DNA from 3 places in the Microbacterium insulae genome. Region 3 is predicted to be linked to each of the others. Evidence: predicted binding sites of a transcription regulator. Region 3 holds the regulator's gene; each other region holds the start of a gene.
The links. The regulator LexA, encoded in region 3, represses DNA repair genes until DNA is damaged. The targets are predictions, from matches to a motif close to TCGAACANNTGTTCGA.
Positions count from the first base shown of each region.

Region 1: ACFQ0P_RS10480 (HNH endonuclease signature motif containing protein) is a predicted target of LexA. The motif match lies at 2,210-2,225, and genes of this name have one in related genera.
Region 2: ACFQ0P_RS06745 (intein-containing Rv2578c family radical SAM protein) is a predicted target of LexA. The motif match lies at 3,762-3,777, and genes of this name have one in related genera.

Region 1 covers NZ_JBHTII010000001.1:2,258,846-2,269,187, forward strand. Annotated here, with positions in the region: gene ACFQ0P_RS10470 (DUF2200 domain-containing protein) at 1-238, shown strand, start outside; gene ACFQ0P_RS10475 (NYN domain-containing protein) at 263-817, shown strand; gene ACFQ0P_RS10480 (HNH endonuclease signature motif containing protein) at 849-2,198, opposite strand; gene ACFQ0P_RS10485 (aggregation-promoting factor C-terminal-like domain-containing protein) at 2,357-3,337, opposite strand; gene ACFQ0P_RS10490 (DUF2510 domain-containing protein) at 3,529-4,107, opposite strand; gene ACFQ0P_RS10495 (NUDIX hydrolase) at 4,180-4,932, shown strand; gene ACFQ0P_RS10500 (DNA glycosylase AlkZ-like family protein) at 4,929-6,008, shown strand; gene ACFQ0P_RS10505 (bleomycin resistance protein) at 6,018-6,422, shown strand; gene ACFQ0P_RS10510 (LLM class flavin-dependent oxidoreductase) at 6,447-7,478, opposite strand; gene ACFQ0P_RS10515 (bifunctional nuclease family protein) at 7,648-8,136, shown strand; gene ACFQ0P_RS10520 (amidase) at 8,133-9,509, shown strand; gene ACFQ0P_RS10525 (aquaporin) at 9,539-10,225, opposite strand; gene ACFQ0P_RS10530 (metalloregulator ArsR/SmtB family transcription factor) at 10,222-10,342, opposite strand, start outside.
Region 2 covers NZ_JBHTII010000001.1:1,414,818-1,425,159, reverse strand. Annotated here, with positions in the region: gene ACFQ0P_RS06765 (siderophore-interacting protein) at 1-485, shown strand, start outside; gene ACFQ0P_RS06760 (ECF transporter S component) at 482-1,054, shown strand; gene ACFQ0P_RS06755 (acyl-CoA dehydrogenase family protein) at 1,279-2,442, opposite strand; gene ACFQ0P_RS06750 (M15 family metallopeptidase) at 2,632-3,543, opposite strand; gene ACFQ0P_RS06745 (intein-containing Rv2578c family radical SAM protein) at 3,786-5,933, shown strand; gene ACFQ0P_RS06740 (DEAD/DEAH box helicase) at 6,103-7,938, opposite strand; gene ACFQ0P_RS06735 (hypothetical protein) at 8,224-8,568, opposite strand; partial or broken gene ACFQ0P_RS06730 (DUF998 domain-containing protein) at 8,458-8,907, shown strand; gene ACFQ0P_RS06725 (antibiotic biosynthesis monooxygenase) at 9,060-9,692, shown strand; gene ACFQ0P_RS06720 (DUF998 domain-containing protein) at 9,750-10,342, shown strand, end outside.
Region 3 covers NZ_JBHTII010000001.1:23,775-34,116, forward strand. Annotated here, with positions in the region: gene infC (translation initiation factor IF-3) at 1-19, opposite strand, end outside; gene ACFQ0P_RS00120 (DUF1844 domain-containing protein) at 230-622, shown strand; gene ACFQ0P_RS00125 (pyridoxal phosphate-dependent decarboxylase family protein) at 619-2,019, opposite strand; gene ACFQ0P_RS00130 (SseB family protein) at 2,133-2,900, opposite strand; gene priA (bifunctional 1-(5-phosphoribosyl)-5-((5-phosphoribosylamino)methylideneamino)imidazole-4-carboxamide isomerase/phosphoribosylanthranilate isomerase PriA) at 2,884-3,630, opposite strand; gene hisH (imidazole glycerol phosphate synthase subunit HisH) at 3,683-4,333, opposite strand; gene hisB (imidazoleglycerol-phosphate dehydratase HisB) at 4,330-4,938, opposite strand; gene ACFQ0P_RS00150 (histidinol-phosphate transaminase) at 4,935-6,029, opposite strand; gene ACFQ0P_RS00155 (LysM peptidoglycan-binding domain-containing protein) at 6,044-6,430, opposite strand; gene lexA (transcriptional repressor LexA) at 6,702-7,382, shown strand; gene ACFQ0P_RS00165 (hypothetical protein) at 7,453-8,934, shown strand; gene metE (5-methyltetrahydropteroyltriglutamate--homocysteine S-methyltransferase) at 8,931-10,342, opposite strand, start outside.

The DNA of each region.
Region 1 (10,342 bases), 2.2 Mb from region 3:
GTTGACGGGATTCGACGATGCACGCCTGCGCGAGCATCTCGACGCCGGGACGACATTCGAGGACTTCTTCGCGGATGCCGACCTCAACCCGGCCGCGTCCTCGATCACGGGCGTCGTGTGCGGGGTACGCGTGGAAGAGATCGACGACCCGCTCATGCAGCAGATCCGCTACCTGGACAAGCTCGTCGACGAGCTGGCGAAGGGCCGCCCGATGGAGAAGGTCCTGCGCGCCGCCTGAACCGGTGCGCCAGAGAGGAACGACATGTCGGAGCGCAGGAGCTGGGTGCTCGTCGACGGTGAGAACATCGACGCGACGCTGGGCGGATCGATCCTCGGACGGCGGCCGCAGCCCGAGGAGCGGCCGCGGTGGGACCGCCTGCTGACTTTCGTGACCGAGCGGTGGGCCCAGCCCTCGCGTGGACTGTTCTTCCTCAACGCGAGCTCGCATCTGCCGATGCCCTTCGTGCAGGCGCTCCTCGCGCTCGGCTACACGCCGGTGCCGCTGTCGGGCGACGCGGACGAGAAGGTCGTCGACATCGCGATCCAGCGCACGCTGCGGACCCTCGCCGATCGAGACGACGACGTCGTGCTCGTCAGTCATGACCGGGACTTCGTGGATGACCTCGCCGCCCTCGTCGGGGGTGGTCGCCGCGTCGGGGTCATCGCGTTCACGGAGTTCCGCAGTGCGGAGCTCGGGGCGATCCCGGGGCTCGAGCTGTTCGACATCGAGTACGACGCCGGGGCGTTCGACGCCCCGCTTCCGCGCGTGCGCGTCGTGCCGATCGACGAGTTCGACCCCGCGGACTTCCTTCGCTGAGCAGGGGACGCGCGCCCGGCCGGCCCGGCCTTCAGAAGGGGGCGCGCGGGACGTCGGCCGGTCCGGAGGGTCGGAAGACGGGGACCCGCCGTTCGGGCTCGACCAGATACTGCCTGCCCGTGGGGGATGTCCACACGAGTGCGCCACCGCGGTCGGGGAGATGCTCGACGATCCAGCCCCCGTGGTGCTTCACGGTGTGATGCCCCTTGCAGAGCGGAGAGTGATTGTGGAGCGCGGTGTGTCCGCCGTGTTCCCAGGCGACGTTGTGGTCGATCTCGCACCGCGAGGCGGGGATCCCGCATCCGGGGGCCATGCAGCGGTCGGCCCGCCATCGAATCAGCCGGCGCAACGCCTCGGGTGGTCGATACCGTGTTCGGCCCACCGACAGCACCATTCCGGTCTCGGGATGGGTGAGCACGCGCATCCACCCGCCGTCACTCCCGCACAGCTCTTTCGCGGTTCGGAGGGGTACGGGGCCGACGCCTTCGACGGTCGCGGGGTCCAGGCCGCGCTGGTGCCGGTCGGCGTCGTCTTCGGCGAGCAGCGCCAGCGCGGGCACCGTGACGGCCACGCTCGCCCGGATCCCGCGAGCGTCGGCCGGGTGCGCCGGACTCTCGCCATCGATGAGAAGGTCGCACAGCACGTCCGCGCGTACCTGGTCTAGCGTCCGGGTCTCTTCGGGGTGCCCGGTAATGACCTTTGCCATGCCAGTGACCCGGGCATGGATCGCGTGGGCCTCGACGGCGGGCACGTGCGCGTGCAGCCACGCCATGCCGTCGGCGGCCGGTTCGATCAGCATCCGCCGCTCGCCGAGAGCGCTCGTGTGGCGTTCGGTGAGCGTGGCCGAGTCCTCGGTCTCGATCAGTCGACGCAGCGCCCGCCGGAATGACCCCACCGGGAGCTCTTCTGCGAGCGCCACCGCCCTCGGCGCGACCCGGGCGCGCACCTCGGCCGTCGCAGCGTCAAGGAGTTCGATCAGGACGAGGGCGTGGCGCTCGGTCATCCGGGCCCGCCCCAAGGACTCGAGCGCCGGCCGGTATCGGTGCACCATCGCCTCGGCGCGGGCCAGGAGCATGCCCGCGGCATGCTCGGTGACCCGCAACGCCGCGGCCAGCTCGAGCCGCAACGACCGCTCGACGATCCCCACCGCTCCGCCTCCATACCGTGCGACATCCTCGAGAGCGTTCATCCGCAGCGCATCCACGCGGGCGAACTGCTGCGCCGCGAAGACCGCCATCATTGCGGCCACCTCGGTGACCAGATCCACATCGTCGGGAACCGGCGCAAGCCACTCGTCGCCTGAGCCGTCGACGGCGCGGCCCGGCCCGCTGACGGGCGCAAGGGGCTCGACCGGCTCATCATCCGGAGATGCTGCTTTCATGCCACCGACATTAGAACATAGCTACGACATCCTTCGTTGAGCCGACGTTGCGGGTGCATAAGTCCGAACCGCAGCATCCGCCTGCACAACGGAGGACGCACAAGAGCGGGCGGGCACGAAGCCCGCCCGCTCTCGCGAGGCGAAATGAGGATCCGGCGTCAGTACCAGCCGACGGACTCGGAGTGCGACCACGCGCCGCAGGGCGAGCCGTAGCGGCCGGCGATGTAGCCCAGGCCCCAGCTGATCTGGGTGGCGGCGTTGGTCTGCCAATCGGCGCCGGCGCTGCCCATCTTGCTGCCCGGAAGCGCCTGGGGGATGCCGTAGGCGCCGCTCGAGGAGTTGTAGGCGGCGTAGTTCCAGCCGGACTCACGGTTCCATAGGGAGACGAGGCAGGAGAACTGGTCTCCGCCCCAGCCGTAGCCGGCGATCATCCCCTGGGCGATGCCCTGTGCTTCTGCCGGGCTCGCGCCGCCTCCGACGCCGACCGGCGACGGAGCGGGGGTCGTGGGCGTGGCGGCCTGTGCGGCCTCCTCGGCCGCGCGGGCCTCGGCTTCGGCGGCGGCACGGGCTTCCGCCTCGGCGCGCGCCTTGGCCTCGGCGGCCTTGCGTGCGGCCTCGGCCTCGGCGGCCTCGAGCCCCTCGCGCACCTCGGTCACATCCGCTTCCACCGTCGCGGTCAGGGCGGTGACGTCGTCGATCAGGTCGGGAACGAGCGGCGCGGGCAGGTCGAGACCACCCGTCAGACGCTCCGCGGCCTCTCCGAGGTCCGAGGTGTCGACCGTGGTCTCCAGGTCACCGAGATCGAGCTTCGACCCCTTCGCGTCGGCGGTGACCTGTGCGGCGGCGTCGATCGCGGCATCCGCGTCGTCCAGGGCGCTGTGCGCGGCCCGGGAGATCGGGTCCGAGCCGTCCTCCTGGATGACGGCCGTCGGCTCGGACGGCATCGTGAACGAGGCGAGCGCGACGCCGTTCTCGGTGCCCATCGCCTCGGCCGCCGAGATCGGGGGAACGGTGGCCGCGGTCGCGGTGGCGAACATCCCCACCGCGAGGCCCGTGGCGATGAGGGCGGAGCGGCGGCGGGTGCGACGGCGGGCGACGCGGGCGCGGCGGAGAGCAGCGGGAAGTGAACTGGAGCGCATGAAGATAACCGGGTTCCGTATATCGGGGAGGGCGCCCTCGGGCGGGCGCCAGGGGCCCGCTGGCGGGCACAAGTCCCCGAGTCTGCCCACCCCGTCTGGACGGTTCCGGTGCGTTACCTGAACGTTACATGGGAGCGCGGTTCACGAAAATCCCCGGTCGCGGGGCCGGGATTCCGCTTGCTGCCGCGATGTCAGCCGTATCGGTAGTGCGCCGAACTCGCGCGAACCCATCCCGCGAAAACCTGCGCCTCGGTCTCCTGATCGGCCGTGATCGCGGCGATCCACACCTGGGCCGATCCGGCGACGACGAGGTAGCGACGCGATCGATCGATCGCCCGGTTGAGTGTCCGCGGGGTGATCGGACCCGCGGAGCCGAACAGACGGCGCTCGACGGCGTTCCGGGTGAAGGCGGGGGAGCGCAACAGCGCATCGCCGGTGTCGACGGATGCCTCTACCCCGCCCACCGGCTGGCTCAGGTCTCCGAAATGGACCCAGCGACCATCGAGCACGATCCCCGCGAAGCTCTGCTCCTGACCGCTGTACCGCACCGCCGTGGTCCAGCGCGTACCGTCCCACCAGCGCTGACGGCCGCGCTGGTCGTCGTACCAGCCGGCCGCGGCCGAGCCGGCTGCCGCCGGGGCCGACCCGGTGTGGAGCTCCGTCCTGGCCTCTCGCAGATCGATGTACTCGTCGCTCCAGCGTGCTCCGTCCCACCAGCGCTGACGGCCGGTGCCGTCGTCGTACCAGCCCGCGGGAGGGTGCTCGCCCATGTGATGAGCGTAATTCGCCGGGCTCGGTCGCGCACCGGCTCCCGTGTCCGAGATGCGGCGTAGCCTGAACGAATGCTCGCCGAATCCTCCTCGTCGTCTGCCCGTGCGCAGCTGGCGGCGTTGGCGGATGCCGCGTCCCGCGAGCGCGGCGGATTCCCGGGTCTGGCCGGCCTGCCGTCGGCCGCCGATGCGCGGCCGGCCGCAGTGCTGATGCTGTTCGGCGTCCTCGACTCGATGCCGAGTGGTCACGAGGCGCACGCGGTTTCGCGCGATCTGGATGTCCTGCTGCTCTCGCGCGCGTCGACCCTGCGCTCCCATGCCGGCCAGGTGGCGTTCCCGGGCGGGCGCGTCGACCCCGAAGACGAAGGGCCCGTGGCGGCGGCGCTGCGCGAGGCACGAGAGGAGACCGACCTCGATCCGGCGGGGGTCGAGGTGCTCGGGGTGCTCGAAGACATCCCACTTCTCTATTCGCAGCACCTCGTCACTCCGGTGCTCGCGTGGTGGCGGCATCCGTCCCCCGTCCGGGTGGTCGACGAGGCGGAGTCCTCCGACGTCTTCCGCGCGCCCGTGGCCGACCTCCTCGATCCCGCGAACCGCGGATCCACGGTGATCCGGCGCGACGGTCAGGTGTGGCGGGGTCCCGGTTTCCTCGTCCCGTCCCCCGGAGAAGAGCCCCACCTCGTGTGGGGGTTCACCGGCATGGTGCTCGACGGTCTCTTCGACCGCCTCGGCTGGACCGAGCCGTGGGACCGCGAGCGAGAGCTCCCGCTCGAACGCGCGGGATTCGATGCGTCCGAGGCGAGCTCGGGCCGCGCGGCGTCGTGACGCACCGTCTCAGCCGCGACGAGGCGCGCCGCATCGCGGTGCGGGCGCAGCTGCTCGACGCCGATCGACCCGGTGACGTCGTGGAGGTGGCGGAGCAGCTCGGCTACGTCAAGATCGACCCGACGGCGACGATCGCCCCGTGCGAGCACACGGTGCTGTGGTCGCGCATCGGGTGGTCGTACGAGCCGGGTCAGCTGCAGAAGGCGGTCGAGGGCGACCGGCTGCTGTTCGAGTTCGAGGGGGCGTTCCGGCCGGCGAGCCTGCTCCCGCTTCTTGCGCCGGGGATGCGGGAGTGGCCACGTCGCGAGAGCAGTCGCGAGTGGCTCGAGGCGAACGCCCGGTTCAAGGCGGACGTGCTGGCCCGACTTCGCGCCGAAGGACCCCTGCTGGCGAGCGAGATCCCCGACACCGCGCAGGTCGATCGCGCGCCGGACGGCTGGTCCGGCCGCAACCAGGTCCCGCACATGCTCGACTTCCTCAGTCGCCAGGGACTCGTGGCGATCGTGGGTCGAGAGGGCCGGCACCGACGGTGGGATCTCGCCGAGCGCGTCTATCCCGCGCACCTGCCCGAACTCGGTGCCGACGACGCCGCGCGCATGCTCGCCGAACGGCGCCTGCAGGCGCTCGGCATCGCGAAGCGGAAGTCGCCGTGGTCGCAGGTTGGCGAGGCAGGCGAGCCGGCCAGGGTCGAGGGCAGCTCATGGGCCTTCCGGGTCGATCCCGAGGCGCTTTCCGCGCTCGACCGCGACGAGGGGGGACGCGTCGCGTTCCTCAACCCGTACGACTCGATGCTCTTCGACCGCCCGCGCCTGGCCGAGGTGTTCGAGTTCGAGTACGTGCTCGAGCAGTTCAAGCCCGCACCGCAGCGCGTGTACGGCTACTTCGCGCACCCGATCCTGCTGGGCGACCGGTTCGTCGGCATGCTGGATGCCGCGGTCGACCGCGAGCGCCAGGAGCTGCGAGTGAACGCGGTGCACGAGTTCCTGCCGTTCGAGCCCGAAGAGACCGAGATGGTGCGTGCCGAGATCTCGGAGCTCGGTGAGTGGCTCGGCATGCGGGTGGTCGGACTGGCGTAGATTCGGGCCATGGACCGTTCGGTGCCGAACCTGCCGTCGCGCGACTTCGACGCGACAACCGCGTTCTACGGCGGCTTCGGGTTCGAGCAGACGCATCGAGACGGCGGGTGGCTGATCCTCTCGCGGGGCAGCATCGTGCTGGAGTTCTTCCTTGCGCCCGAGCACGACCCCTACGAGAGCTGGTTCATGGCGAGCATCCGCGTCGGCGACCTCGACGCGCTCTACGCCCGGGTGCGCGACAGCGGGGTGCCCGAGAACACCATCGGCATTCCGCGGCTCGTCCCGGTCGCCCTCCAGGAGTGGGGACTCCGCGCGGGATTCCTCATCGACCCGGACGGAACGCAGCTGCACCTCATCGAGGACGCCGGAACAGAGGACGCCGGAACAGAGGACGCCGGAGCCGACGACGGCTGAGTCGCGACGACGTCCGCCGGCCGCTCAGACGCGTGTGCCCCGCCACCCGAGTTCGGGAGCGACGTGGGTCGCGAACGCCTCGACGACGCGCAGATTGAACTCGACCCCGAGCTGGCTCGGGATCGTCAGCATGAGCGTGTCGGCCGCGGCGATCGCGGCATCCTCCTTCAGCTGCTCGACGAGCACGTCGGGTTCGGCCGCGTACGTCTTGCCGAAGGTGGACCGCATCCCGTCGATGACGCCGATCTGGTCGCCGTCCTGGCGTCCGCCGAAGTACAGATGATCCTCGGCCGTCATCAGCGGGAAGATCGAGCGGCTGACCGACACGCGCGGCTCTCCTTCGTGCCCCGCTTCGCGCCATGCCGCGCGGAACGCGTCGATCTGCTCGGCCTGGAGGAGATCGAACGGGCGTCCGTCGGCCGAGGTGAGCAGCGTCGACGACATGAGGTTCACCCCGATGCGGCCGGCCCATTCGGCCGAGTCGCGGTTCCCCGCTCCCCACCACACGCGGGAGCGCAGCCCTGGGGAGTGCGGTTCGACGCGCTGGAGGCCGCTCGCTCCCGTCCCGAACGGGGACGAGGCATCCCGCTCCGCAAGTCCCTCGCCGTCGATGGCGCGGAGGAACAGCTCGAAGTGCTCGCGCGCGATGTCGGCGCCACGCGGGTCGGCGGACCCCGTGTAGCCGAAGGCCTCGTAGCCGCGCACGACGGTCTCGGGTGACCCTCGGCTCACGCCGAGCGCGAGTCGGCCGCCCGAGATGAGGTCGACGGATGCCGCTTCCTCGGCGAGATACAGCGGATTCTCGTAGCGCATGTCGATCACGCCGGTGCCGACCTCGATGCGCTCGGTCTTCGCGGCGATCGCCGCGAGCAGCGGCATCGGCGAGGACTGCTGCCGGGCGAAGTGGTGCACGCGGAAGTAGGCGCCGTCGACCCCGAGGTCGTCCATGCCCTGCGCCAGGTCGATGGCCTGGAGCATCGAGTCGCCGGCGGAGAGCTGGCGCCCCCCGCCGAGGGGGCCGTAGTGGCCGAAGGAGAGGGTTCCGAAGCGCTGCATGTCGGTTGCAACGGTACGCCTGCAGCATCCATTCCGCTGAATGAATAAACACCGGCGCGGGTCGACGCGGCCGGGAATGACCGGGGCGGGGACGACCCGCACCACCGACCTCGCGGAGCTCTCGCGTGTCTACGATGGCAGGAACGGATGCGGCGAGGAGGTGTGCGGGATGCAGGTCAGGATCGCCGGTGTGGCGCTCGACGCGTCGGGTCAGCACGTGCTGCTGCTCAAGCCCATCGACCAGCTCCCCGGCGACGGGATGGTGCTGCCGATCTGGATCGGCCAGCTCGAGGCGACGTCGATCCTCGTGGCCGTCGAGAAGGCGCCGGTGCCGCGGCCGCTCGCTCACGACCTCATGCGCACGATGATCGAGGCGCTCGGAGCCGAACTGCAGCGGGTCGAGATCACCCGCATCGACGACGGCACGTTCTATGCCGAGATCACTCTGCACGTCGGGGAGCGCGTCATCGTCGTCGACGCCCGCCCGTCGGACGCCGTGGCGCTCGCGTCGCGCACCGGTGCGGGGATCTGGGTCGCCGAGGCCGTGCTCGACGAGGCCGGCGTCCCCGACGTGCTCACCGAGACGGATGCCTCGGAGCGCCTGGACGAATTCAAGAGGTTCCTCGACGACGTCGAGCCCGAGGACTTCGAGGGGTGAGCTCGGCCGCCGAGATCGCCGCGGACGTGCGCGCCGGCCGATCCACCGCCGTCGAGGTGATCGAGCGCCACCTCGCGCGCGCCGCCGCTGCGAACCCCCGTCTCGGAGCGCTCACGGTCGTCTTCGACGATCGCGCCCGTGAGGAGGCGCGGCGAGTGGATGCCGTCGTCGCCTCCGGCGGCGACCCCGGCCCGCTCGCGGGCGTCCCGTTCTCGGTGAAGGAGAACATCGACCTCACGTGGTCGGCGACCACACAGGGCTGGCGAGGAGCCCGCGACGCCGTGCCGGAGGCGGATGCGACGATCGTGCGGCGCGTCCGCGAGGCGGGCGCAATCCCGATCGGGCGCGGCAACATGCCCGACTTCGGCATGCGCTGGGACACCGACAACGACCTCTGGGGGCGCACGCTCAATCCGTTCGATCCCGCGCGCACCGCGGGGGGATCGAGCGGCGGCGACGCAGTGGCCGTCGCGACGGACATGGCCGCGCTCGGACTCGGCAACGACTTCGGCGGGTCGGTCCGCATCCCGGCCGCCGCGAACGGCATCGCGGGCATGCGACCGTCGTTCGGACGGGTGCCCCGCGCCGCCGTGCGCGGGATGCCCGTCGCGATGACGCTGCAGCAGTTCTCGGTCAACGGCCTTCTCGCGCGCTCGGTCGACGACCTCGCGCTGGTTTTCGGTGTCGTCGCGGGCCCCGACCCCGACGACCCGGTCTCCCTCGATCTGCCCCGCGCGGGCACCGAGGACCGGCCGCGCCGCGTCGCCGTCGTGCGGGACCCCCTCGGGTGGGGCGTGGACGCCGAGGTCGCGGCATCCGTCGACGCTGCTGCCGCGCGGCTCTCGGCCGCCGGCTGGACCGTCGAGGAGGTGGAGCCTCCGATGCTGGAGGATGCCGCGGTGCTGTGGCGGCGGCTCGCCTGCACCGACATGCTCCTCACGCTCGACCCCGCCGTCCTTCCCGAGCCGCTGGGGGAGGCGGCGACACGCTTCCTGCGGGACAGCACCGCCGCGGCGCGGCCGTTCGAGACGGCGGCGGGATACGCGGCCGCGTGGGCGCGCCGTGCGCCGATCGCCGCGGACTGGCGGAGGTTCCAGGTCGAGCATCCGATCGTCCTCGGCCCCGTGCAGACCTCGGTCGTGCCGCGGATCGAGTTCGACCTCGGCGGAGAGGATGCCGCCACCGCCGCATGGCGGGCGCTGGTGCTCACGGTCGCCGCGAACTTCCTGGGGCTTCCGGCGGTCGCCGTGCCCGCGGGCGTCGACGCCGGGGGAGTGCCGATCGGGGTGCAGGTGATCGGGCCCCTCCACGGCGACCTCCTCACGCTGGCGGCGGCGAGGGATGCTGCGTCCCGGGCGCCCGCGCCCGTGTGACCGTCGTCGACGACGCGAGCAGCTGCCCGTCAGGCGTCGATCGTCGCACGCTCGACCGCCGTCGGGAAGAGGACGCGGACGGCGCACCAGCCGAGCGCGGCGCCGATGAGCTGGGCGGCGATGAACGGGAGCGCCGATGCCGGCGCGATCCCGGCGAACGTGTCGGTGAACATGCGGCCCACGGTGATCGCAGGGTTCGCGAAGCTCGACGACGAGGTGAAGAAGTACGCCGCGCCGATGTAGGCGCCGACGGCGGGTGCGGCGAGATGCGAGCGGCCGGTCCGCACGAGCGCGAAGATCACCAGGACGAGCCCCGCGGTCGCGACGACCTCGCCCAGCAGGAGGGGCAGTCCGCTGCGTTCGGTCGTGCTCCACTGGACGGCCGGCTCGCCGAACATGAGATTGGCCAGGACGGCACCGGCGATGCATCCGACGAACTGGGCCGGAAGATACACCGCCGCGATCGACCAGCGCTCGCGATGCAGCGTGATGTCGGCGAGGGTCACGACCGGGTTGAAGTGCGCCCCCGAGACCGTCGCGAACACGAGGATCAGCACGGTGAGACCCAGTGCGGTGGCGAAGGCGTTCTCGAAGAGCTGCAGTCCGACGTCACCGGGGGAGAGCCGCTGCGCCGCGATCCCCGATCCGACCACGACCGCCGCGAGCCCCGCGCTCCCGAGCAGTTCGCCGACCGTCGCTCTGGCCGTGCGCTTCACGAGGCGACGAACAGCTGCGAGACGCGGTCGAGGGCTCCGGGCACGAGCGCGTAGTACGCCCAGGTGCCGCGCTTCGTGCGCGCGAGGAAGCCCGCCTCTGTGAGGACCTTGAGGTGG
Region 2 (10,342 bases), 1.4 Mb from region 3:
GGGCCGAGACGTGCGAGCCCGGGGAGAGCGTCGTCGTGATCGACGAGGGTCTCGCCTTCAACCCCGAGCGCGGCACGGACCGCGTCCTGCTCGTCGCCGACGAGACGGGGCTGCCCGCGATCGCCGGCGTGTGCGCCTCCCTTCCGCCGCATGCCTCGGGCCTCGTCGTGATCGAGGTCCCGTCCGCCGAGGACGCCCTCGAGTTCGCCCGCCCGGAGGGCATCCGCGTGCAGTGGATCGTGCGAGAGCAGGGCGCCAAGCCGGGGACGCTCGCCCTTCAGGCCCTGCGCGATGCGTCGCTTCCGGATGCCCCGTTCCACGCCTACGTCGTCGGCGAGCAGGCCCTGGCGACGGAGGGTCGGCGCCACCTCGTGAACGACCGCGGAGTGCCGAAGGATCTCGTCAGCTTCTGCGGGTACTGGCGCACAGGCTCCACCTCGCCCACCCCGAAGTCGCAGCTGACCTCCGCGGAGGCGAACTCGTGAGCCGCTTCACGACCTCGTACCTGCTGACGTGCGCGGCGATCGGCGTGGCCGGCGGCGTGCTCCTGTGGGCGGCCGGCTGGATCTCATCCGCGCTGTTCGCGACCGTTCCCTTCGCGTCGGTGGCGCTGGCCGGACTCTGGCTGCTTCCGGCCACGGTCGCCCTGCGCCTGCTCGAGCGGCCGCTGGCCGGCATCCTCGTCGGCCTCATCTCGGGTCTCGTGGCGTTCCCGTTCCTGGGTGCGGCCCTGTGGTGGGCGCTTTTCGCCGAGATCCCGTTCCTCGTTGCGATCTACCGGTCGTGGCGCACGTGGCAGTACTACGCCGGCGCGGTCTTCGTGGGCGTCGTGTATCCCGTCGCCGCGGCGGCGTCGTTCGACCTCTGGTCGATGCCGGGGTGGACGCTGGTCGCCTTCTTCGCGCTGACGATCGTGGGATGCCTCGCCGGCGTCGGCCTCGGCATCCTCATCGCCGACCGGCTCAAGGCCGCCGGGGTCGCCCGCCTCGCCCGCCGTCGCGGGCTCGCCTCCCGCGGGCTGGGCGCCGGGAACGGCCCTGCCGGCCAGAGCTGACTGCGCGCCGGAGCCGACGGCAGGCCAGAGCTGACCGCACGGGTCCTGCTCGGCCTCGTCCGGCTGCCGCAGTCAGGAGATCTGCCGAGCTCAGGCCGTGCCGGGCGCAGGTCATCCTGAGCCCGGCAGATCTCCTGACCCGCGCCGCCGCACACCCGCGCCGCCGCACGCCGGAACGACGACGGGCGGATGCCTCAGCATCCGCCCGTCGTCCGTGCCGGCTGCTAGCGCTTGCCGACGATCTGGCGCGAGACGATGTCGCGCATGATCTCGTTCGTGCCGCCGTAGATGCGGTGGACGCGGGCGTCGAGGAACGCGCGGGCGATCGGGTACTCGGTGATGTAGCCGTAGCCGCCGTGCAGCTGCACGCCCATATCGAGGAGCTCCCACTCGCGGTCGGTCGACCAGAACTTGACCTTCGCGGCCTCTTCGGCGGTGAGCTTCTCGTCCTTGTAGAGCATCATCGCGCGGTCGTTGTACGCCCACATGACGTCGACGGTGGTGGCCATGTCGGCGAGCTTGAAGCGCGTGTTCTGGAAGTCGGCGATGGGCTGGCCGAACGCCTCGCGGCTGAGCACGTAGTCACGGGTCCAGACATACGCGGCCTCGCCGGCCGCCGCGGCGGCGACGCCGATCGACAGACGCTCGAGCGGCAGGTTCATCATGAGCTGGATGAACCCGAGGCCCTCCTTGCCCCCGATGAGGTTCGCCTCGGGCACGAAGACGTCGGTGAACGACATCTCCGCGGTGTCCCACCCGTGGAAGCCCATCTTCTCGAGCTTCTTACTGTGGTCGAAGCCCTCCATGCCGTCCTCGAGGATCAGCAGGCTGAAGGCGTCGGGGCGGTTGCCCTCGCCCGTCTTGACGAACGTGACGACCATGTCGGCCGTCTTGCCCGACGAGATGAACGTCTTCGCGCCGTTGACGAGGTACCCGCCGTCGACCTTCTTCGCGGTCGTCTTGATGCCGCGGAGGTCGCTGCCCGCCCCCGGCTCGGTCATCGCGAGCGCGCCGAGGATCTCACCGGTCGCCATGCCGGGGAGCCACTTCTCCTTCTGCTCCTGCGTGCCCATGTGGACGACGTAGGGAACGGCGAGGTCGTCCTGGATGCCGAGCGCTCCGGCGAGCGAGCCGAGCCCGGCGCCGATGGTCTCCTCGAGCACGATCGAGCGGAAGCGGTAGTCCTGCAGCATCCCGGCGCCGCCGAACTCCTCCGGAACGGAGAGGCCGATGATGCCCGCCTCACCGGCCGCGAGCATCGTCTCGCGGTCGATCTCGCCGTCGCGGTCCCACTGCTTGCGCTTCTCGTCGGACGCGTACCGCTTGATGAACTCCTTGACCACGTCGCGGAACGCCGCGTGATCCTCGTCGTAGATGTCGCGCTCCATATGCGCCCTCCCTCTCGTCTTCGAGCGGACGCCCCCGCCGTCGGATCCGACGCGGACACGGGCGACCCCTCATCGAATCCTAGGGGCGGCGGTCGACACGGAGGCATCGATATGGCATCCGGTCCTAACGTCGGTGGCACTCAGTCCCGGACTTTTGTGGGATGCCTCCACCCTCGCCCGCCCGGGCGGTCAGCCGAGATAGCCGGGGGCCGCGGGAAGGCCGAAGAACTCCTCGAGGGTGCTCCAGCCGCCGTCGTGGTAGGCGCGGGCGAGCTCCGGGCCGATGTAGCGCAGATGCCACGGCTCGGGCAGATACCCGGTGATGTCCGTCGTCCCCTCGACATACCGCACGATCCACCCGTACTCCCACGATCGCTCCTCGACCCACTGGCCCTGCGGGGTCCCGGCGAGGTCATCGAGGCTCCCGCACGGGCCGGCGCACGCCACCACGTCGCCGGCGAGGCCGGACTGGTGCTCGCTGTACCCGGGGCGCGCGCTCACGAGGTCAGCGCCTTCGACCCCGCGTGCGGCGACATGGCGCCCGTAGGTCGCCGTCTGGGAAGGGAACGAACGGAACGCGCTCAGCAGCGCGATCTCGCCCACGCCGGCCTCGCGCGCCGCGGTGACCATCGAGGTGAGTGCGGCCGAGGCATCCGCTCGCAGCGACCCGCCTTCGAGGCTGCGCACGCCCTCGGGGAAGATCATGCCGGCGGGCCAGTAGTCGACCGGATCGTACGGTCGCGTCTTGTTGATGACCACCCACACGCGCGTCGGATCGCCCAGGTCGATGCACGGCGCGTCGCCCCCGGCCACAGCCGCGCGGAACCACTCCGCCCCGCCCGCAGCCGCGATCGCGGCGGTGTCGTCGCCCGCTTCGAGGGCCGCGATCACCTCGGGGCGGTCGCAGATCCGGGTCGACACCTCGGTCTGCTCCACGGCGGGGACCGGCAGCTGCGAGACCGGAGGCGGCGCCGGTTCCTCGGGACCGGCGGCGACCGACGCGGCATCCGGCCGCCCGCTGTTCGCGATCGCCGTGACGGCCGCGGTCCCGCCGACCAGCAGTACGCCCCCGACGGCGAGAACGGCGAGCAGCCGCGGCATCGATGGGCGCCGGGGCCGCACGTGCCGGGCCGGGGCCTCCGGGGTACGCCGAGCGTCCCCGTCGCGCAGTGCTCGTGCGGCGCGGCGCGTGGTGGGGGAGTCGGACGGTGGGGGCGCCATCACAGTGGCCATTGTGGACCCTGCGCCGGCGGTCCGACGAATGGCGGGGCATCCGTCGCGGATGGTTCGACTGCACCGAGGGTGCACTTGACAGACTATCGAACATCTGTTCCCATGGAGGCATGCGGTGGCAGGGGCAGGAACTGGGTGTGGCGGATGCCTCGGCCCTGCCCGGTCTCGAACACCTGAACGGTCTCGTGCAGTCGGTCACGACTCCCGAGTTCGCGGGCGTGACCTTCCACGAAGTGCTCTGCAAGACCGCGCTCAACCATGTCCCCGGCGCGTCGGCGATGCCCTTCGACTGGACAGTGAACCCCTACCGCGGATGCAGTCACGCGTGTGTATATTGCCTGCACCCCGAAACGAGAATCCTCATGGCGGACGGGCGCACCCGGCCCCTGCGAGATGTGAGCGTCGGCGATGTGGTCGTCGGCACGAGGCGTGAGGGCGCGTATCGGCGGTACGTGCCGTCCGTCGTCGCGGCCACCTGGGGCACGTGCAAACCCGCCTACCGGGTGCGCCTCGGCGACGGCACGGAGATCGTCGCGAGTGGCGACCACCGTTTCCTGACCGCGCGTGGCTGGAAGTTCGTCCGGCCGGCGGACAGCGGGCAGCGCCCTCATCTCACTCTCAACGATCGACTCATCGGGTATGGCACCGGCGCGACACCGACAGCCGCGACGGAAGAGACCGAGGAGTATCGGACCGGATACCTCTGCGGAATGGTTCGAGGCGACGGCATGATGCTCCGGCGGGACTATCCCCGCAAGGGCGGAGGCACCTACACGGCGTATCGCTTCCGCCTCGCACTCGCCGACCGCGAAGCACTCGATCGTTCGCACGCATATCTCACGAGTGCCGGGGTGACCCTTCGCTCCCATGCGTTCTCCGCACCGACGACGACCCGCCGCGCGATCGACGCCATCTTCAGCTCACGCCGTGCAGACCACGAGCGCATCTCCTCCTTGATCGAGTGGCCGACGACCCCATCGCTCGAGTGGTCCCGCGGATTCCTTGCCGGCGTGTTCGACGCCGAAGGAAGCTGCAGCCGCGGCATCCTTCGGATCTCGAACAAGGACGCGCGAATACTGATGGCCATCACGACCGCCCTCCGAGCGCACGGATTCGTGTTCGCGGTCGAGCCTGCGCGCGCCAACGGGGTCGTGTCGATCCGGCTCACCGGCGGGTTGGCCGCTCGCCGCCGGTTCTTCGAGCTCACCCAACCGGCGATAACACGCAAACTCGATCCGATCGGCGCGATGGTGAAGACGACGACCCCGCTCAGGGTGACGGCGATCGAGGACCTGGGCGAGACCATCGACATGATCGACATCACGACCTCCACCGGGGACTTCATCGCGAACGGCGTCGTGAGTCACAACTGCTTCGCTCGCGGCACGCACGAGTACCTGGAGCTCGATGCCGGCCGCGACTTCGACTCGCAGGTCATCGTCAAGATCAACGTCGCCGACGTCCTCGCGAAGGAGGTGAACCGCGGCAGCTGGGCCCACCAGCCCGTCATGCTCGGGACGAACACCGACCCGTACCAGCGGGCCGAGGGTCGCTACAAGCTGATGCCCGGCATAGTGAACGCGCTCACCGAGTCGGGTACGCCCTTCTCGATCCTCACGAAAGGAACGCTGCTGCGCCGCGATCTTCCACTGCTGACGGACGCCGCGCAGCACGTATCGGTCTCGCTCGCCATGTCGATCGCGGTGTTCGACGACGCGCTGCAGCACCTCATCGAGCCGGGTACGCCCACCGCGGCCGCGCGGCTCGAGACCGTGCGGGCGGCGACGGAGGCCGGATTCCGAGTGACGGTCTTCCTGATGCCGATCATCCCCCACCTCACCGACTCGATCTCCGCCATCGACGACGCCCTCGCCCGCATCAAGGCGGCCGGAGCCGTGCGCGTCGTCTACGGCGCCCTGCATCTTCGCCCGGGCGCGAAGCAGTGGTTCCTGCAGTGGCTCCAGCAGGAGCATCAGGAGCTCGTGTCGTCGTACCTCGGGCTCTACCCTGGTGCGTCCGCCAACGCGCCGAAGGCCTACCGCGCGTGGCTCGCCAAGCGCGTGCGCCCGCTGCTGCGCGTGCACGGTCTGGACGGGCGCGCCGAAGACGACCACCCGCGGGGCGGCCCGGTGCCGGGCCTCGCCTCACGCGCGGACGCGCGCGCCGCCGGTGTCGTCGTCACGTCGCGGGGTCGCGCGGCCGCCGGCGCGCGCCCGACCGTCCCGCGCGTCGCGCCGGTCGAGCCCCGCCTGTTCTGAGCCACTCCCGCCGCGACGCCCGCGCCCGCCGCACAACCTCAAAACCACACTTTTGTGCGAGCACCACAGCGATTCGGTGGCGATCTCGCACAAAGGTGTGGGTCTCGGCGACCCTAGGCCTCGGCGGCACACTGCGTCTCGGGGGCGCGGCGGGAGCGGCGAGCGCCGGTCAGGCGTCGACGTTCGACAGTTGGCGGCCCGCGAGCTCCTCGAGGACGTCGTCTCCGGGACGGGCATCCTCGAACGGCGCATCGATCTCGGCGCGGTCCAGCAGCTCGGTCATCCGCCGACGGCGCTGACGGGTGATGAGCGTCACGACGGTTCCCGACCGGCCGGCGCGGCCGGTGCGCCCCGAACGGTGCAGGTACGTCTTGTACTCGTCGGGGGCATCCGCCTGCACCACGAGGTCGATGTCGTCGACGTGGATGCCTCGTGCCGCGACATCCGTCGCCACGAGCACCTGGACACGGCCCGAGGTCAGCTTCTCGAGGTTGCGGGTGCGCTTGGCCTGATTGAGATCGCCGTGCAGGGCCAGCGCCGGGATGCCGGCGTCGTCGAACTGCTCGGCGAGCATCTCGGCGTACGCGCGGGTGCGGGCGAAGACGAGCGTCTTCCCCTCGCGGTCGACGAGGGATGCGAGGATCTCGGCCTTGTCGCGGTGGTCGATCACGAGGACCCGGTGGTCGATGGTGCCTGATTGCTGATCCTCACCGGCGACCTCGTAGACGGCCGGATCGACGAGGAACTCGTCCACCAGAGCGGCGACCTCGCGGTCCAGCGTCGCCGAGAACAGCAGCTTCTGGCTGCCGTCCGCGGTGAGCCGCAGGATGCGCTGCACGGGTTCGAGGAATCCGAGCTCGCACATGTGGTCGGCCTCGTCCAGGACGGCGATGCGGATGCCGGAGAGGTCGAGCTTGCCCTGTTGCACCAGGTCTTCGATGCGGCCGGGCGTTCCGATGATGATGTCGACGCCCTTCCGGAGCGCGCCGACCTGACGGCCCTGCGGCACACCGCCGTAGATCTGGGTCGTGAAGAGGCCCACGCTCCGCGCGATCGGCTGGATGGTGCGATCGATCTGGAGCGCCAGCTCACGGGTCGGCGCGAGGATGAGCGCCTTCGGCGCCCGGCCGAACTCGCGGCGCTGACCGGCCTGGGAGCGCAGCACGCTCTCGACGAGCGGGGCGCCGAACGCGATCGTCTTGCCCGATCCGGTTCGGCCGCGCGCGAGCACGTCTGCTCCCTGGAGGATCGGTGGGATGGTGGCTGCCTGGATCGCGAACGGCGTGACCGCGCCCAGCTCGGCGAGCGTGCGGACGATGTTCTCGCCGAGGCCGACGTCGCCGAACCTCAGGTCCGCGACCTCGCCGGCCTGCACGGCCTCCGCCTGCAGCCGCTCGTGGACCACGTCGACGCGCGCCTCGTGCGCGGCCGTGCGGATGGGCGCGCCGCGCTCCGGCCGGCTCGGCCGGGAATCGCGACGGGGGCGGTCGTCGTGCTTCCGAGCGGGCCGGTCATCCCGACGGGGCCGGTCATCCCGACGGGGCCGGTCATCGAACGACCGGGCGGGCCGGTCGTCACGACGGGGCCGGTCATCCCTACCCGCGCGGCTGTCGAACGACCGTGCCGGGCGGTCATCCCGACGCGGGCGGTCATCGATCTTCCGAGCGGACCGGTCGTCGTACGACCGAGCGGGCCGGTCGTCGTACGACCGAGCGGGCCGGTCGTCGTACGACCGAGCGGGCCGGTCGTCGCGCCCGCGGGCGTGCGTGCGGATGCCTCGTGCCTCGTCACGGCCCGCGCGCTCCGATGCGTTCCACCGGCGCTTGGGTGGGGCATCCGTCGTTTCCGGACGGTGGCCGCGGTGTCCGGCACTCTTGCTGCCGGGCTTGCCGGCGGAGGACTCCCCGGGTCGGCGTTTGCGGTCCTGATAGCTCGTCTTCGCCGAGTAGCGGGGGTCGAAGTTCTTCGCGGGGCGACCGCCGGCGGGCTTCTTGTTCTTGGGCATGCGGGTGTCCTTCTGGGTTGTGCTCGTGAGAACAGCTCTCCCGGTCGCGCGCGTGCGACGCCGCGGACGCGGCGAGGAGATACCCGGACTTTCGTCGGCCGGGGGCCATTCGATCTGATGGTCGTCGGGACGGATGCGTCCCCACCATCGGCCCCCAGGACTCACAAACCCATCCGCGAGAACGCGGTGTCCAGAGCCGACCAATCTAGCGTAACGGAGCTCCCTGGGAACAGTCCCATGCCCGATTTCGGATACACCCTGGGGGTTTACATCTTTGAAGCGTTATCATGAGCGCAGCGGCACCACCGCTGATCTGGGGATCGCGTCCGCATAGCGCGACGTTTCCCGAAGCGTTCGAGTATGGGGATTCGGGCGATTCGGGATTCGCCGCACCTGAAGAACGTGAGTCCGTTGACCCTCCTCGCCCCTCCCGAACGCTTGAGCGTCACCCCGATCGTCGGCCCGGCCATGCCGCGACACCGGGCTCATCACCATGCCCATCACTTCAGCCACGCCGCCATGGCCGCCCTCGCGGCCGGCGTCATCGTCGCGGTGCTGACCACCCGAGACCCACTGTGGTGGCAGCTGCACTTCTCGCAGCTCGGCACGTTCGACGACGTGTCCGGCCATGTCTTCAACGGCACCGCGATCGTGTCGGGATTCCTCCTGGCGACCTACGGCGTCCTCGCAGTCACAGTACTCCCCACCACGACCGGGCGTCGAACCGTCCGTGCCTTCCGCGTGTCCGTCGTCTCGGCCGGCATGCACCTGACCGTCGTCGGCCTCATCCCCATCCCGGTCAGCGTCGTCCTCCACGACTTCGCGGCGGCCGGACTCGGCCTCTCGCTCCTCGCGATCGTCGCGACGAGCCTGGGGATTCCGGGTTTCAGCCGCGGATTCCGGATCGCGTCGACGCTGTGTGTCGTCCTCCTCGCGACCGGAATGGTGCTCCTCACCGCGGGGTTCATCACGCTCGCTTCCTTCGAGTTCTTCGGGTTTGCCTCGGTGGGCGCCTGGCTCACCGTCCTCCCCCGCCGGCTCGCCGCCTGCCCCGACGCCCCGCCGTACCACCGGATCTTCGAACCGGAGACCGACGCCGAACTCGCCGGCGATCGGGTGGAATGGATGTCATGGCAGAACCCGTGGCCCATCCCATCACCGTGGCGATCGAACGTCGCATCGACCCGGATCGCACCGTCGAGGCGACCAGTTGGATGCAGGCAGGCACCGACCTCGCGACCGGCTTCACCGGCTTCCTCGGTTCGGGGTGGGTTCGCGCCGGAGAGGGCAGTGACCTCTGGTACATGCTCTACCGCTTCCGCGACATCCCGACCCTCGAGGCGTGGGAGCAGTCGGCCCAGCGGGCGTGGTGGCTCGATTCGGGTCGCGCGTTCGCTCGCGAGGTCCGCGTCGAGCGACGCACCGGCATCGAGGGCTGGTTCGACGCCCCTTTCGCGACGGACGTCGAGACGCGGCACGTCGGCGACGCGGACTCCGCTTCCCCGACCGGTCCCATCCAGCAGCCGATCCCCGCAGCGCCCCCTCGCTGGAAGCAGGCCGTCGCGATCTGGCTCGGCTTCTTCCCCACGAATCTCCTCGCGTCGTGGCTCCTCGGGTTCGTCCCGGGCTTCACGGACTGGCCGCTCGTCGTTCGCGTCCTCCTCGCGACCGTCCTCCTGACGCCCGTCATGACCTACCTGGTGCTCCCGTGGGTGACACGGATGCTGCGCCCCTGGCTCCACCGGAACCGCTGACCGGCGCGCTGCAGCGCGGCGTGGAGCCGGAGCATCCGCCGGTCCTACACTGACGCCATGACCTCGCCCGACCTCGCGACCGTCCCCGATCCCTCACCCGCACCGACGCGCCGGGTCGAGTCCGAGGCCGTCTACCTCGCCCTCGCCGGCGGCGTCCTCGGTGCCGTCTACGGCTTCGTCGTCTCGCTCGTCGCGGAGGCGCTCACCCTGGCCGGCGAGGAGACCCCGTTCGCCGTGTGGGCCGCCGTCGGGGCGGCGGTCGTCGCCGCCGTGTCCTCCACGATCGGCTACTGGCACGCACGGAGCCGCCCCGGTCAGGAGTGGCGACGCTCGCTCGCACCGTGGAAGTTCACGGTCAACACCATCTCGGTGGTCATCGTCCACACCGCGCTGGCGTTCCTCGCGACGTATGCGCTGTACCGCGTGCTGGCGCTCGGGTTCATCGGACTGCCGGTGATCACGTTCTGGGCCGTCGTGCTGATGGCCGTCACCCTCGGGCTGTCGACGTACATCGTGTACCTGTCGGCGTCGAGCATGACGACCCAGCGGATGTCGTCGCTGCTCATGGCGTTCATCGTCATCGGGACGCTCACCGCGATGGTCACCACCCCCGACCCGGAGTGGTGGACGATCCACTTCAGCCACCTCGG
Region 3 (10,342 bases):
CACCGCGACACGGGAGCATCGCGGGCGGAAGAGCATTCATTCCACCCGGCCGGGCTTTCGAGCGCCGGCTCGTGCACCCGGTTCCCGCTCTTCAGCGGCTACCCCGGCCGCAGAGCGGACGGGGCGGAGTGCGTGACCCGGTAGCCTGGAGCGGCAAGCGCGGGTGGGATGTAATCCTCTTTCGGTCCGGCACAGATCGCACCGGAATCCGCACAAGTCTAGCAGAGAGATGCGCGTGACCACGATTCCGCCCGCCGACGACGACCGCCACGCCCGCTGGGAGGAGCAGGAGCGCGCCGCCGCGGCGGCGAGCCGCGACATCGCCGACGTCCCCGCGGTCGAGGTCATCACGACCTCCGCAGTCCACCTCATGAGCGCCGCCGCGGTCAAGGTGGGCCTGGCGGACGACCCCGCCACGCAGACCGATCTCGATGAGGCGCGCAAGCTCATCAACGCCCTCGCGGGGCTGATCACGGCGGGCGCGCCCGAGATCAGCGACATGCACGCCCGCTCGCTCCGCGATGGGCTCCGGTCGCTTCAGCTGGCCTTCCGCGAGGCGTCGGTCATTCCCGACCCGATCGGCAAGGGCCCCGGTGAGAAGTGGACAGGACCGGTCACCTAGGAGACCGCGTCGCGGATGCCGAGCGCGGCCGCGCCGCGAGCCACGGCGTCGACCGTCCGGCGCACGGCCTCGGCGTCCGTGGCGAAGTTGCTCACGGCGAAGCGCACCACCGTGCGGCCGCGCCAGGTCGATGACGACGCCCACACCGTGCCCTCCGCACGCAGCCAGTCGCCGAGAGCCGCCGTCTCGACACCATCACGCGCGGCCAGGCAGACCTGTGTGAAGACGACATCGTTGACGACCTCGAGCCCCGGAATCGCCCGGAAGCCTTCGGCGAGAGCGGTCGCGGCATCCGCCAGCCCTTCGACCAGCCGCGCGACCCCGGAGCGCCCGAGCGCCCGCAGCGCCGCCCACACCGGCACCCCTCGCGCCCGCCGCGACAGCTCGACCACGCGGTCATAGGGGTCCGAGACCGCCTCGACCGACGGAAGGTACGCGGCGTGAGCGCCGAGTGCCGCGGTCATCGCCGCTTCGTCCCGCACGATCGCCACGCCGCAGTCGTACGGCACGTTGAGAGTCTTGTGCGCGTCGGTCGCCCACGAATCGGCGGCGTCGACGCCTGTCGTGAGGTGGCGCAGCCGCGGGCTCGCCGCGGCCCACAGCCCGAACGCCCCGTCGACGTGCACCCACGCGCCGGCATCGTGCGCGACGGCGATCGCGGCGCCGAAGTCGTCGAAAGCACCCGAGTGCACGTCGCCCGCCTGCAGCGCGACGATCGCCGGGGTGTCCTCCGCCGCGAGGGTGCGCTGGAGCCCGGCGAGGTCGATGCGCCCCTGGTCGTCCGCGCCGACGGTCCGCGGCTCACCGAGGCCCGCCAGTCGTCCGCCCAGCACGACGGAGGTGTGGACGGCGTCGCCCGCGAGGAAGCGCAGCGGCGGACCCGCCTGGAGACCCGCGAGCGGATCGGCGCCCGCTCGCCGCAGCAGCGCATCACGCGCCACGATGAGACACGACGTGTTGGCCATCGTCGCGCCGGTCGCGAACCCCACGCCACTTGCGTTCGGCAGCCCCAGGATGGCGAGCAGCCACTGCGCCGCCACCTCCTCGAGCGCGGCGGTCGCCGGCGTCGGCTGACGGGAGCCTGTGTTCTGGTCCCACGCCGACACCAGCCAGTCGGCACCGAGCGACGCGGGGTGCGCACCGCCGATCACGAAGCCGTAGAAGCGCGAGGAGCCCATCGCCATGAGACCGGGCGCGGATGCCTCGGCCAGTTCCTCCACCACGGCCGCGGCATCCGATTCGGTGTCCGGGAGCTCAGGTCGCAGGCGCGCGAGAACCCCGTCGACATCGAGCTCGGGACGGATCGGGCGCTCGTCGAGCGACTCGATCCACTCGAGGGCGTGGCGGTGCGCGACCTCGAGCGCGTCGCGGTACTGCTGCTTCATCGCGGTGTCCATGACTCCCCCTCCACCGTGGTGATCCTCCGCCTCCGCGCGGACTCGGGCAAGAGGCCGCCGGGCGATCTGCGGCCTGCACCACACGAGGGGCGGGAGCCGCCGCGGAATACGTGTCAGGCGCGCAGGAGCTTGACGGCGAGCGAGTCGACGAGCACCGCGATACGGTCGTCCGCCGCCCAGCGCGTGGCCAGCCGCGACAGGACGGCGTCGAGCTCCGCCTGCGCGAGGCCGTGGATCAGCTGGAGGCGGACGACGAGCTCCGGCCCCCGCAGGCGCGCATCCGGGTCCCCCGCCTCGACGGAGAGATCGATCACCGCCAGCTCGCCGCCGATGCTCGCCTGGAGCCCGGCGAACACGTCAGGCGAGAGGAAGCTCGGCTCCCACGGCTGCCCCTGGGCCATCGCCCACAGCGCGGGCCGCCGGAGCACGAACTCGGTGGGAGACCCCGGATCGATGACGATGAGATCGGTGTCGTCGGCGGATGCCGCGGCCGCCGTGCGCACGCCCTCGGCCGGAACCGGACGGGCCGAGGCATCCCATCGCTGCATGGCGTCCACCGACGTGAAAACCGGGAGGACCCGTCGTCCGTCGGGCGCCGCGACGGTCACGATCGACAGCTCCTGGGTCTTGTCGACCGCGAGCCCGTGGGCGCCGACGCCTTCGTCGCCCTTCTCGGCGAGGAGCGGGATGAGCAGGCGCGCGGACCGATAGGCCTCGACGACCTCGACCTGGCTGCCCTCCCCCGCCCGGAACCGCGTGAGGGCCGCCAGGAGCGCGGGGTCGGCCGACCCGTCATCGCCGGCGTGCGGATTGGCGTGGAAGCTGCGCCCCTCCCACGGCACTCCGGCCGAGTCGGAGCCGGGATCAGTGTCCGGCGACATCCAGTGCCTCGGCGAGCGTGAAGGCGCCCGCATAGAGGGCCTTGCCCACGATCGCGCCCTCGACGCCGAGCGGCACGAGCTCGCGCAGCGCCGCGATGTCATCCAGGCTCGACACGCCGCCCGAGGCGACGATCGGCTTGGGAGTGCGGGCGGTCATCTCGCGGAGCAGCTCGACGTTGGGACCCTGGAGCGTGCCGTCCTTGGTCACGTCGGTGACGACGTAGCGGCTGCAGCCCGCCGACTCCAGGCGGTCGAGCACGGTCCACAGATCGCCGCCTTCGCGGGTCCATCCGCGCGCGGCCAAAGTCGTGCCGCGCACGTCCAGCCCCACGGCGATCACGTCGCCGTAGCGGCCGATCACGTCGGCGGCCCACTCCGGGTTCTCGAGCGCGGCGGTGCCGAGGTTGATGCGCGCGGCACCGCTCTCGAGCGCGGCCTGGAGCGTGCGATCGTCGCGGATGCCGCCGGACAGCTCCACCTGGACCCCGCGGACCTGCTTGATGACCTTGCGCATGATGCCCGCGTTCGAGCCGCGGCCGAACGCCGCGTCGAGGTCGACGAGGTGGATCCACCGGGCGCCCTGCCGCGCGAAGTCCAGTGCCGCGTCGACGGGGTCGCCGTAGCTCGTCTCGGTTCCGGCCTCTCCCTGGGTGAGGCGGACGGCCTTGCCGTCGGCGACGTCGACCGCGGGAAGCAGGATCAGTTCGGGCGTTGAGGCGAAATCGTTCATGGCTCCTCGTGCGGAAAGGTCTCGGGACGGCGCTCCCGCCGACGGCACGATCTCAGAGGGTATCCCCGGCGAGGCCGTCGATCCAATTCGCGAGAAGTCGGATGCCGGCATCCCCCGACTTCTCGGGGTGGAACTGCGTCGCGGAGAGAGGCCCGTTCTCGACGGCAGCGAGGAAAGGCTGCCCGTAGGTGCACCACGTGAGAACGGGCTGCGGGAACGGGGCCTGGACGTCGAGGGCCCACTGCTGCGCTCCGAACGAGTGGACGAAGTAGAAGCGCTCGTGCTCGAGGCCTCGGAACAGGCGGGACCCCTCACCCGGCTCGACGGTGTTCCAGCCCATGTGAGGCAGAACCGGAGCGTCGAGTTCGGTGACGGCGCCCGGCCACTCCGCCAGTCCCTCCGTGTCGACACCCCGCTCGACGCCGCGCTCGAACAGGACCTGCATGCCGACGCAGATCCCGAGCACCGGGCGTCCGCCGGCCAGCCGGCGTCCGATGAGCTCGCCGCCGCGGATGGACCGCAGCGACTCCATGACGGCGCGGAACGCCCCGACCCCCGGGACGACGAGACCATCGGCATCTCGGATGAGCGTGCGATCGGAGGTCAGCCGCGCATCGGCACCCGCGGCGTCGAGGGCTTTGACCGCCGAGTGGACGTTGCCGGACCCGTAATCCAGGACGGCGACGACGGGTCTGGAGCTCACAGAGCGCCCTTCGTGCTGGGGATGCCGTCGACGAGCGGATCGAGCGCCTTCGCCTTCCGGAAGGCGCGCGCGAACGCCTTGTACTCCGCTTCGGCGATGTGGTGCGGATCACGACCGGCGAGCAGCCGCACGTGCACGGTGAGCGCCGCGTGGAACGAGATGGCCTCGAAGGTGTGTCGCACGAGCGACCCCGTGAAGTGGCCGCCGATCAGGTGGTGCTCGAAGCCTGCGGGCTCACCGGTGTGGACGAGGTACGGCCGACCGCTGATGTCGACCACGGCCTGCGCGAGCGCTTCGTCCAGCGGGACCAGCGCGTCGCCGTACCGCGAGATGCCGGATTTGTCGCCGAGCGCCTCGCGGATCGCCTGGCCCAGGACGATCGAGATGTCCTCGACGGTGTGGTGCGCGTCGATGTCGGTGTCGCCCGAGGCGCGGACCGTGAGATCGGTCAGCGAGTGCTTCGCGAACGCCGTCAGCATGTGGTCGAAGAAGGGAACCGTCGTGTCGATGCGGCTCCGACCCGCTCCGTCGAGGTCGAGCTCGAGCTCGACGGTCGATTCGCTCGTCGCCCGGCGGAGGGACGCGGTACGCGGGGCGGCGCTCATGCGTCCGATCCTATCGAGGCGAGCGCGTCCAGGAACGCCGTCGTCTCGTCCTCGGTGCCCGCGGTCACGCGCAGGTGGTGCGGGATGCCGACGTCGCGGATGAGCACTCCTCGGTCGTAGAGGGCCTGCCACGTCGACGACGGGTTGTCGACGCCCCCGAAGAGGACGAAGTTCGTCCAGGACTCGTGGGGGGTGTATCCCAGGGCCTCCACGGTGGCCGAGATGCGATCCCGCTGGCCGACGATCTCATCGACCATGCGCAGCATCGTGGGGGCGTGGCGAAGGGCAGCGGATGCCGCAGCCTGCGTGAGCGCGCTCAGGTGATAGGGCAGGCGCACGAGGCGCAGCGCGTCGATGAGCGCCGGATCGGCGGCGAGATACCCCACGCGGGCACCGGCGAACGCGAAGGCCTTGCTCATCGTGCGCGACACGACGAGGCGCTCCCGGCCGGGGAGCATCGTGAGGGCCGACCGCTCGTCACGGGGCGCGAACTCGAAGTACGCCTCGTCGACCACGACGACGCCCGGCGCGGCGTCGTAGACCGCCTCGATGACGTCGAGGCCGAGGGGCGTGCCGGTGGGGTTGTTCGGAGAGCACAGGAACACGACGTCGGGCGCGGCATCCGCCACCTGCGCCGCCGCGTCGTCGGCCCGGATCGTGTAGTCCACCCCCCGCCCGCCGGCGATCCATTCGGCCCCGGTCGCGCGGGTCAGCAGGGGGTACATCGAATAGGTGGGCGCGAAGCCGAACGCCGTGCGCCCCGGACCGCCGAACGCCTGGAGCACATGCTGGAGGACCTCGTTCGAGCCGTTCGCCGCCCAGATCTGGTCACGCGTCAGGCCGTGCCCGAGGTAGGCGGCGAATCCTTCGCGGAGCTCCGTGAACTCGCGGTCGGGGTAGCGGTTCACCTCGCGCAGGGCGAGTGCGACGGCGTCCAGGATGTCGTCGGCGACGTCCTGCGGAACGGGATGGGTGTTCTCGTTCACGTTCAGGGCGACCGGAAGCGGAGCCTGCGGTGCGCCGTACGGCGTCATTCCGCGGAGATCGTCGCGTAAGGGCAGGTCTTCGAGGCGGGGACTCACCCCTCCCATGGTAGAGCGCGTCGTCAGCGCTGCGACGCGTACTCCGCGGGGATCGCGATGCTCTGACCCGCCTGCACCGTCACTCCGTCGAGTGCGTTGAGACGGACGATCGCATCGACGACGTCGCGCGGATCGGCCTGGGGCGCCACCGCTTCGGCGATCGACCACAGCGAATCGCCGTGGGACACCGTCACGGTCTCGAAGCTCCCCGCTACCGCACCGTCTTCGCGCGAAGCGAGCGCCGTGCCGCCGGAGACGAGGGCGAGGGCGATCGCGATGACCGCCGGCAGCGCGGCGAGCGACGCCAGGACGCGGCGTCCGCGCACGGTCAGGCGCAGGCGCGTGCGATGACGCTCCCCTGCGAATGCGCGGGTGCCGAACGACGGGGTCGTGATGCCGATCGCGGTCATTTCTGCTCCTCCTGGTGGGGGGAGGTTCGCATCCGCCGCTCGGCCGGGAGCGGGGGATGCGAACCTCTGTACCGAAGTTATCTTCGATGTTCTACGATGTCAACAGCCGGATACGGTGAGTGATCGTCGAACGCGACACGCGGTGAAGCTGCCCCGTTCGGACCACGAAGCCGGATACGGTTTCGATACGAGTACCCCACCACGGGCCTCCGACATTCGAAGACCGCTGCACTCCCCGCGCCGCCGGGAGGCGGCGAGACAGGAGCCGGACATGAGCGACGCCCCCGGGCGCGAGCGACCGCAGACGCGTCGCCGCAAGAGCCTGAGCGACAAGCAGCGCGCGATCCTCGAGGTCATCCAGCGCTCGATCGTCCGTCACGGCTATCCGCCGAGCATGCGCGAGATCGGCGATGCCGTCGGCCTCAAGTCGCTGTCGAGCGTGACGCACCAGCTCAATCAGCTCGAGCTGAGCGGGTATCTCCGGCGCGACGCGGGAAAGACGCGTGCGATGGAGGTGCTCATCGATCTCCCGGGGGTGGCGACGGAGAGCCCGGCGGACTCCGCCCCGTCGGTGGGCGACGCAGCTCTGGTGCCCCTCGTCGGAAGGATCGCCGCAGGCGTGCCCATCACCGCCGAGCAGCAGGTGGAGGAGATCTTCCCCCTCCCCCGTCAGCTCGTCGGGAAAGGCGACCTGTTCATGCTCAAGGTGTCGGGCGACTCGATGATCGACGCCGCCATCTGCGACGGCGACTGGGTCGTCGTCCGCTCGCAGCCCGACGCCCAGAACGGCGAGATCGTCGCGGCGATGCTCGACGGCGAGGCGACCGTCAAGACCTTCCGCCAGCGCGACGGTCACACGTGGCTCCTGCCCCGCAACTCCGCCTTCGAGCCGATCCTCGGCGACGAGGCCGTCGTGCTGGGCAAGGTGGTCGCCGTTCTCCGCGCCGTCTGAACGGCACGGGCGATCACCCGCCGCGGGTGAATCTTCCCGCGCGCGTACGCAAGATGGGCAGAATGTCGCCATGAGCGACATCGACACCCAGGACGCCCATGCCCTCGCCGCGCGTATCCGCGAGCTGGAGTCAGAGAATGCCCGGCTGTCCGCCGGAGCCGCCCCCGCGCAGACACCACCGGTCACCGGGGGACGCTGGCGAGCGGCGGTCTCCGCGATCTGCATCGTCGTGGCGGCGATCCTGGTGCCCGTGTCGATCGTGTCGGCGTGGGCGCGGGTCCAGCTCGTCGAGGAGGACGCGTTCGTCTCCACGCTCGCACCCCTCGTAGACGACACCGCCGTCCAGGCGATGATCATCGACGAGACGATGGAGGCGATCTCGGCCCAGGTGGACTTCGATCAGCTAACCGCCAACGTCTTCGACGGCATCACCTCGATCGACGGCTTCCCGCCGCGCGCCGCCCAGGCCCTCGCGCTCCTGCAGCAGCCGGCCGCCGACGGCCTGGAGAACCTCGTGAGCGGCGCGGTCACGCGGGTGGTGGAATCGGATGCCTTCGCCGACGTCTGGGCGACGGCGACGCGCGCGGCGCACCGCGCCCTCACCACGGCCGCGACGTCCGACGGCGGCGGTCTCGTCGTCCGCACGGACGAGGGTGTCGGCATCCAGCTGGGTGCCATCGTCGACAACGTGAAGCAGCGACTGGTGGACCGCGGGATCAGCGCCGCCCAGCTGATCCCGGCCATCGATCGCGTCGTGATCATCGGCGAGGGCGACAACCTCGCCGCCATCCGGACCGCGTACGCGCTCGCCACCACTCTCGGCTGGTGGATTCCCGTCATCACCCTCGCGCTGTTCGGCCTCGGCATCGCGCTCGCCCGCCGCCGCAGCGTCGCCGTCCTGGGCACCGGCCTGGGCATCGCGGTCGGCGCGGGAGCGCTCGCCGCGACCCTCTCCATCGGCAGCACCGCGATGGGGATCGTCGCGGGAGACCTCGGGCTCTCCCCGTCAGCGCTCGACGTGATCTACAGCCAGCTGGTCGGGGCCATGACCCACACCGCCGTCGTGCTGTGCGTCCTCGGCGTCTTCATCGCCCTGCTCGGCTGGGCCATGGGCAGGTCGACGGCCGCCCGGACCACCCGCGACGCGGTCGGCGGCCTCAACGCCTCGGCGCGCCGGCAGCTGGCCGCTCGCGGCATGGACACCGGCGGATTCGGTGCGTGGCTCGCCCGCTACAAGGTGCTCGTGCGCACCGTGATCGCCGTGCTGGCCGTGCTGTGGCTCTTCGCTCTGCGCCCGCTGTCCTTCGGCGACCTGGTGCTCGTGATCGTGGTGGCCTTCGTGGTCGCGTGGCTGCTGGAGATCCTGCAGCGACGCGCGGAGGAGCGCGCCGAGGCGGAGGCGTCCGAGATCGTCGACACGGACGACGCGGACGCCCTCGTGCTCGCCGGCGAGACGGTGGCCGCAGACGAGGTCGTGCCCGCCGGAACGCCGGATGCCGCGGCCACCGGGGCCGCGGCATCCGCCCCCGCGAAGAAGGGCCCGAAGCGCTAGACGGTCGCCCCGACCTTGTCGCGGATCGACCGCGTCGCCTCGATGATGTTGCGCAGCGACGCGACGGTCTCGTCGTAGCCGCGCGTCTTGAGCCCGCAGTCCGGGTTGACCCACACCTGCCGGAGGGGGAGCTCGGTGGCGGCGCGGTCCAGCAGATCCGCGACCTCGGCGACCGACGGCACGCGCGGCGAGTGGATGTCGTACACACCCGGGCCGACACCGTGCGTGAACCCGGACGCGGCGATGTCCCCGATGACCTCTCCGCGGCTTCGGGCCGCCTCGATCGACGTCACATCGGCGTCGAGAGCCGCGATCGCGTCGATGACGACGTCGAACTCGGAGTAGCACAGGTGGGTGTGGACCTGGGTGGACTCCGCCGCCCCGGCGGTGGCGAGACGGAACGAGCCGACCGACCACTCGAGGTACGACGGCTGGTCGTTCCGCTTCAGCGGCAGCAGCTCGCGGAGTGCGGGCTCGTCGACCTGGATCACGCCGATTCCGGCGGCCTCCAGGTCGGCGATCTCGTCGCGCAGGGCGAGCGCCACCTGGTTCGCCGTGTCGGCGAGCGGCTGGTCGTCGCGCACGAACGACCACGCCAGGATCGTGACCGGTCCGGTGAGCATCCCCTTCATCGGCTTCTCGGTCAGCGACTGCGCGAAGGCCGACCAGGCCACCGTGATGGGCGCCGGACGCGACACATCGCCCCACAGGATCGACGGCCGGGTGGCGCGGGAGCCGTACGACTGCACCCAGCCGTTCTGGGTCACTTCGAACCCGTCGAGGTTCTCGGCGAAGTACTGCACCATGTCGTTGCGCTCCGCCTCGCCGTGCACGAGGACGTCGAGACCGAGGTCCTCCTGGAGCGTCACCACGCGGGCGATCTCGTCGCGGAGGAACTGCTCGTACTCCTCCGTCGTGATCTCGCCCTTCCCATGGCGCGCGCGGGCACGGCGGATGTCGCCGGTCTGCGGGAACGAGCCGATCGTCGTCGTCGGGAGCACGGGCAGGCCGAGCGCCTCCTGCTGTGCGGCCACGCGCGCGGCATAATCGACCCGCGAGAAGTCCGCCTGCGTGAGGGCGGCGGCGCGCTCGCGGACGGCGCCGTCGCGCACACCGGGGGCGCTGCGACGGTCGGCGAGGGCGGCGGATGCCTCGGCCACCTCCCCGGCGATGGCATCGGCTCCCTCGGAGAGCCCGCGCGCGAGCGTCACCACCTGAGCCGTCTTCTGGTCGGCGAACGCGAGCCACGACACCAGGCGCGGGTCGAGCGCGGACTCGTCGGCGACGTCGTGCGGGACGTGCTGCAGGGACGTCGAGGTGCCGGCGGAGATCTGCGCGGCGCCCAGCCTGCCGAGATCCTCGAGCGTGGCCCAGGCGCCCGCGAGGTCGCCGCGCCAGATGTTGCGCC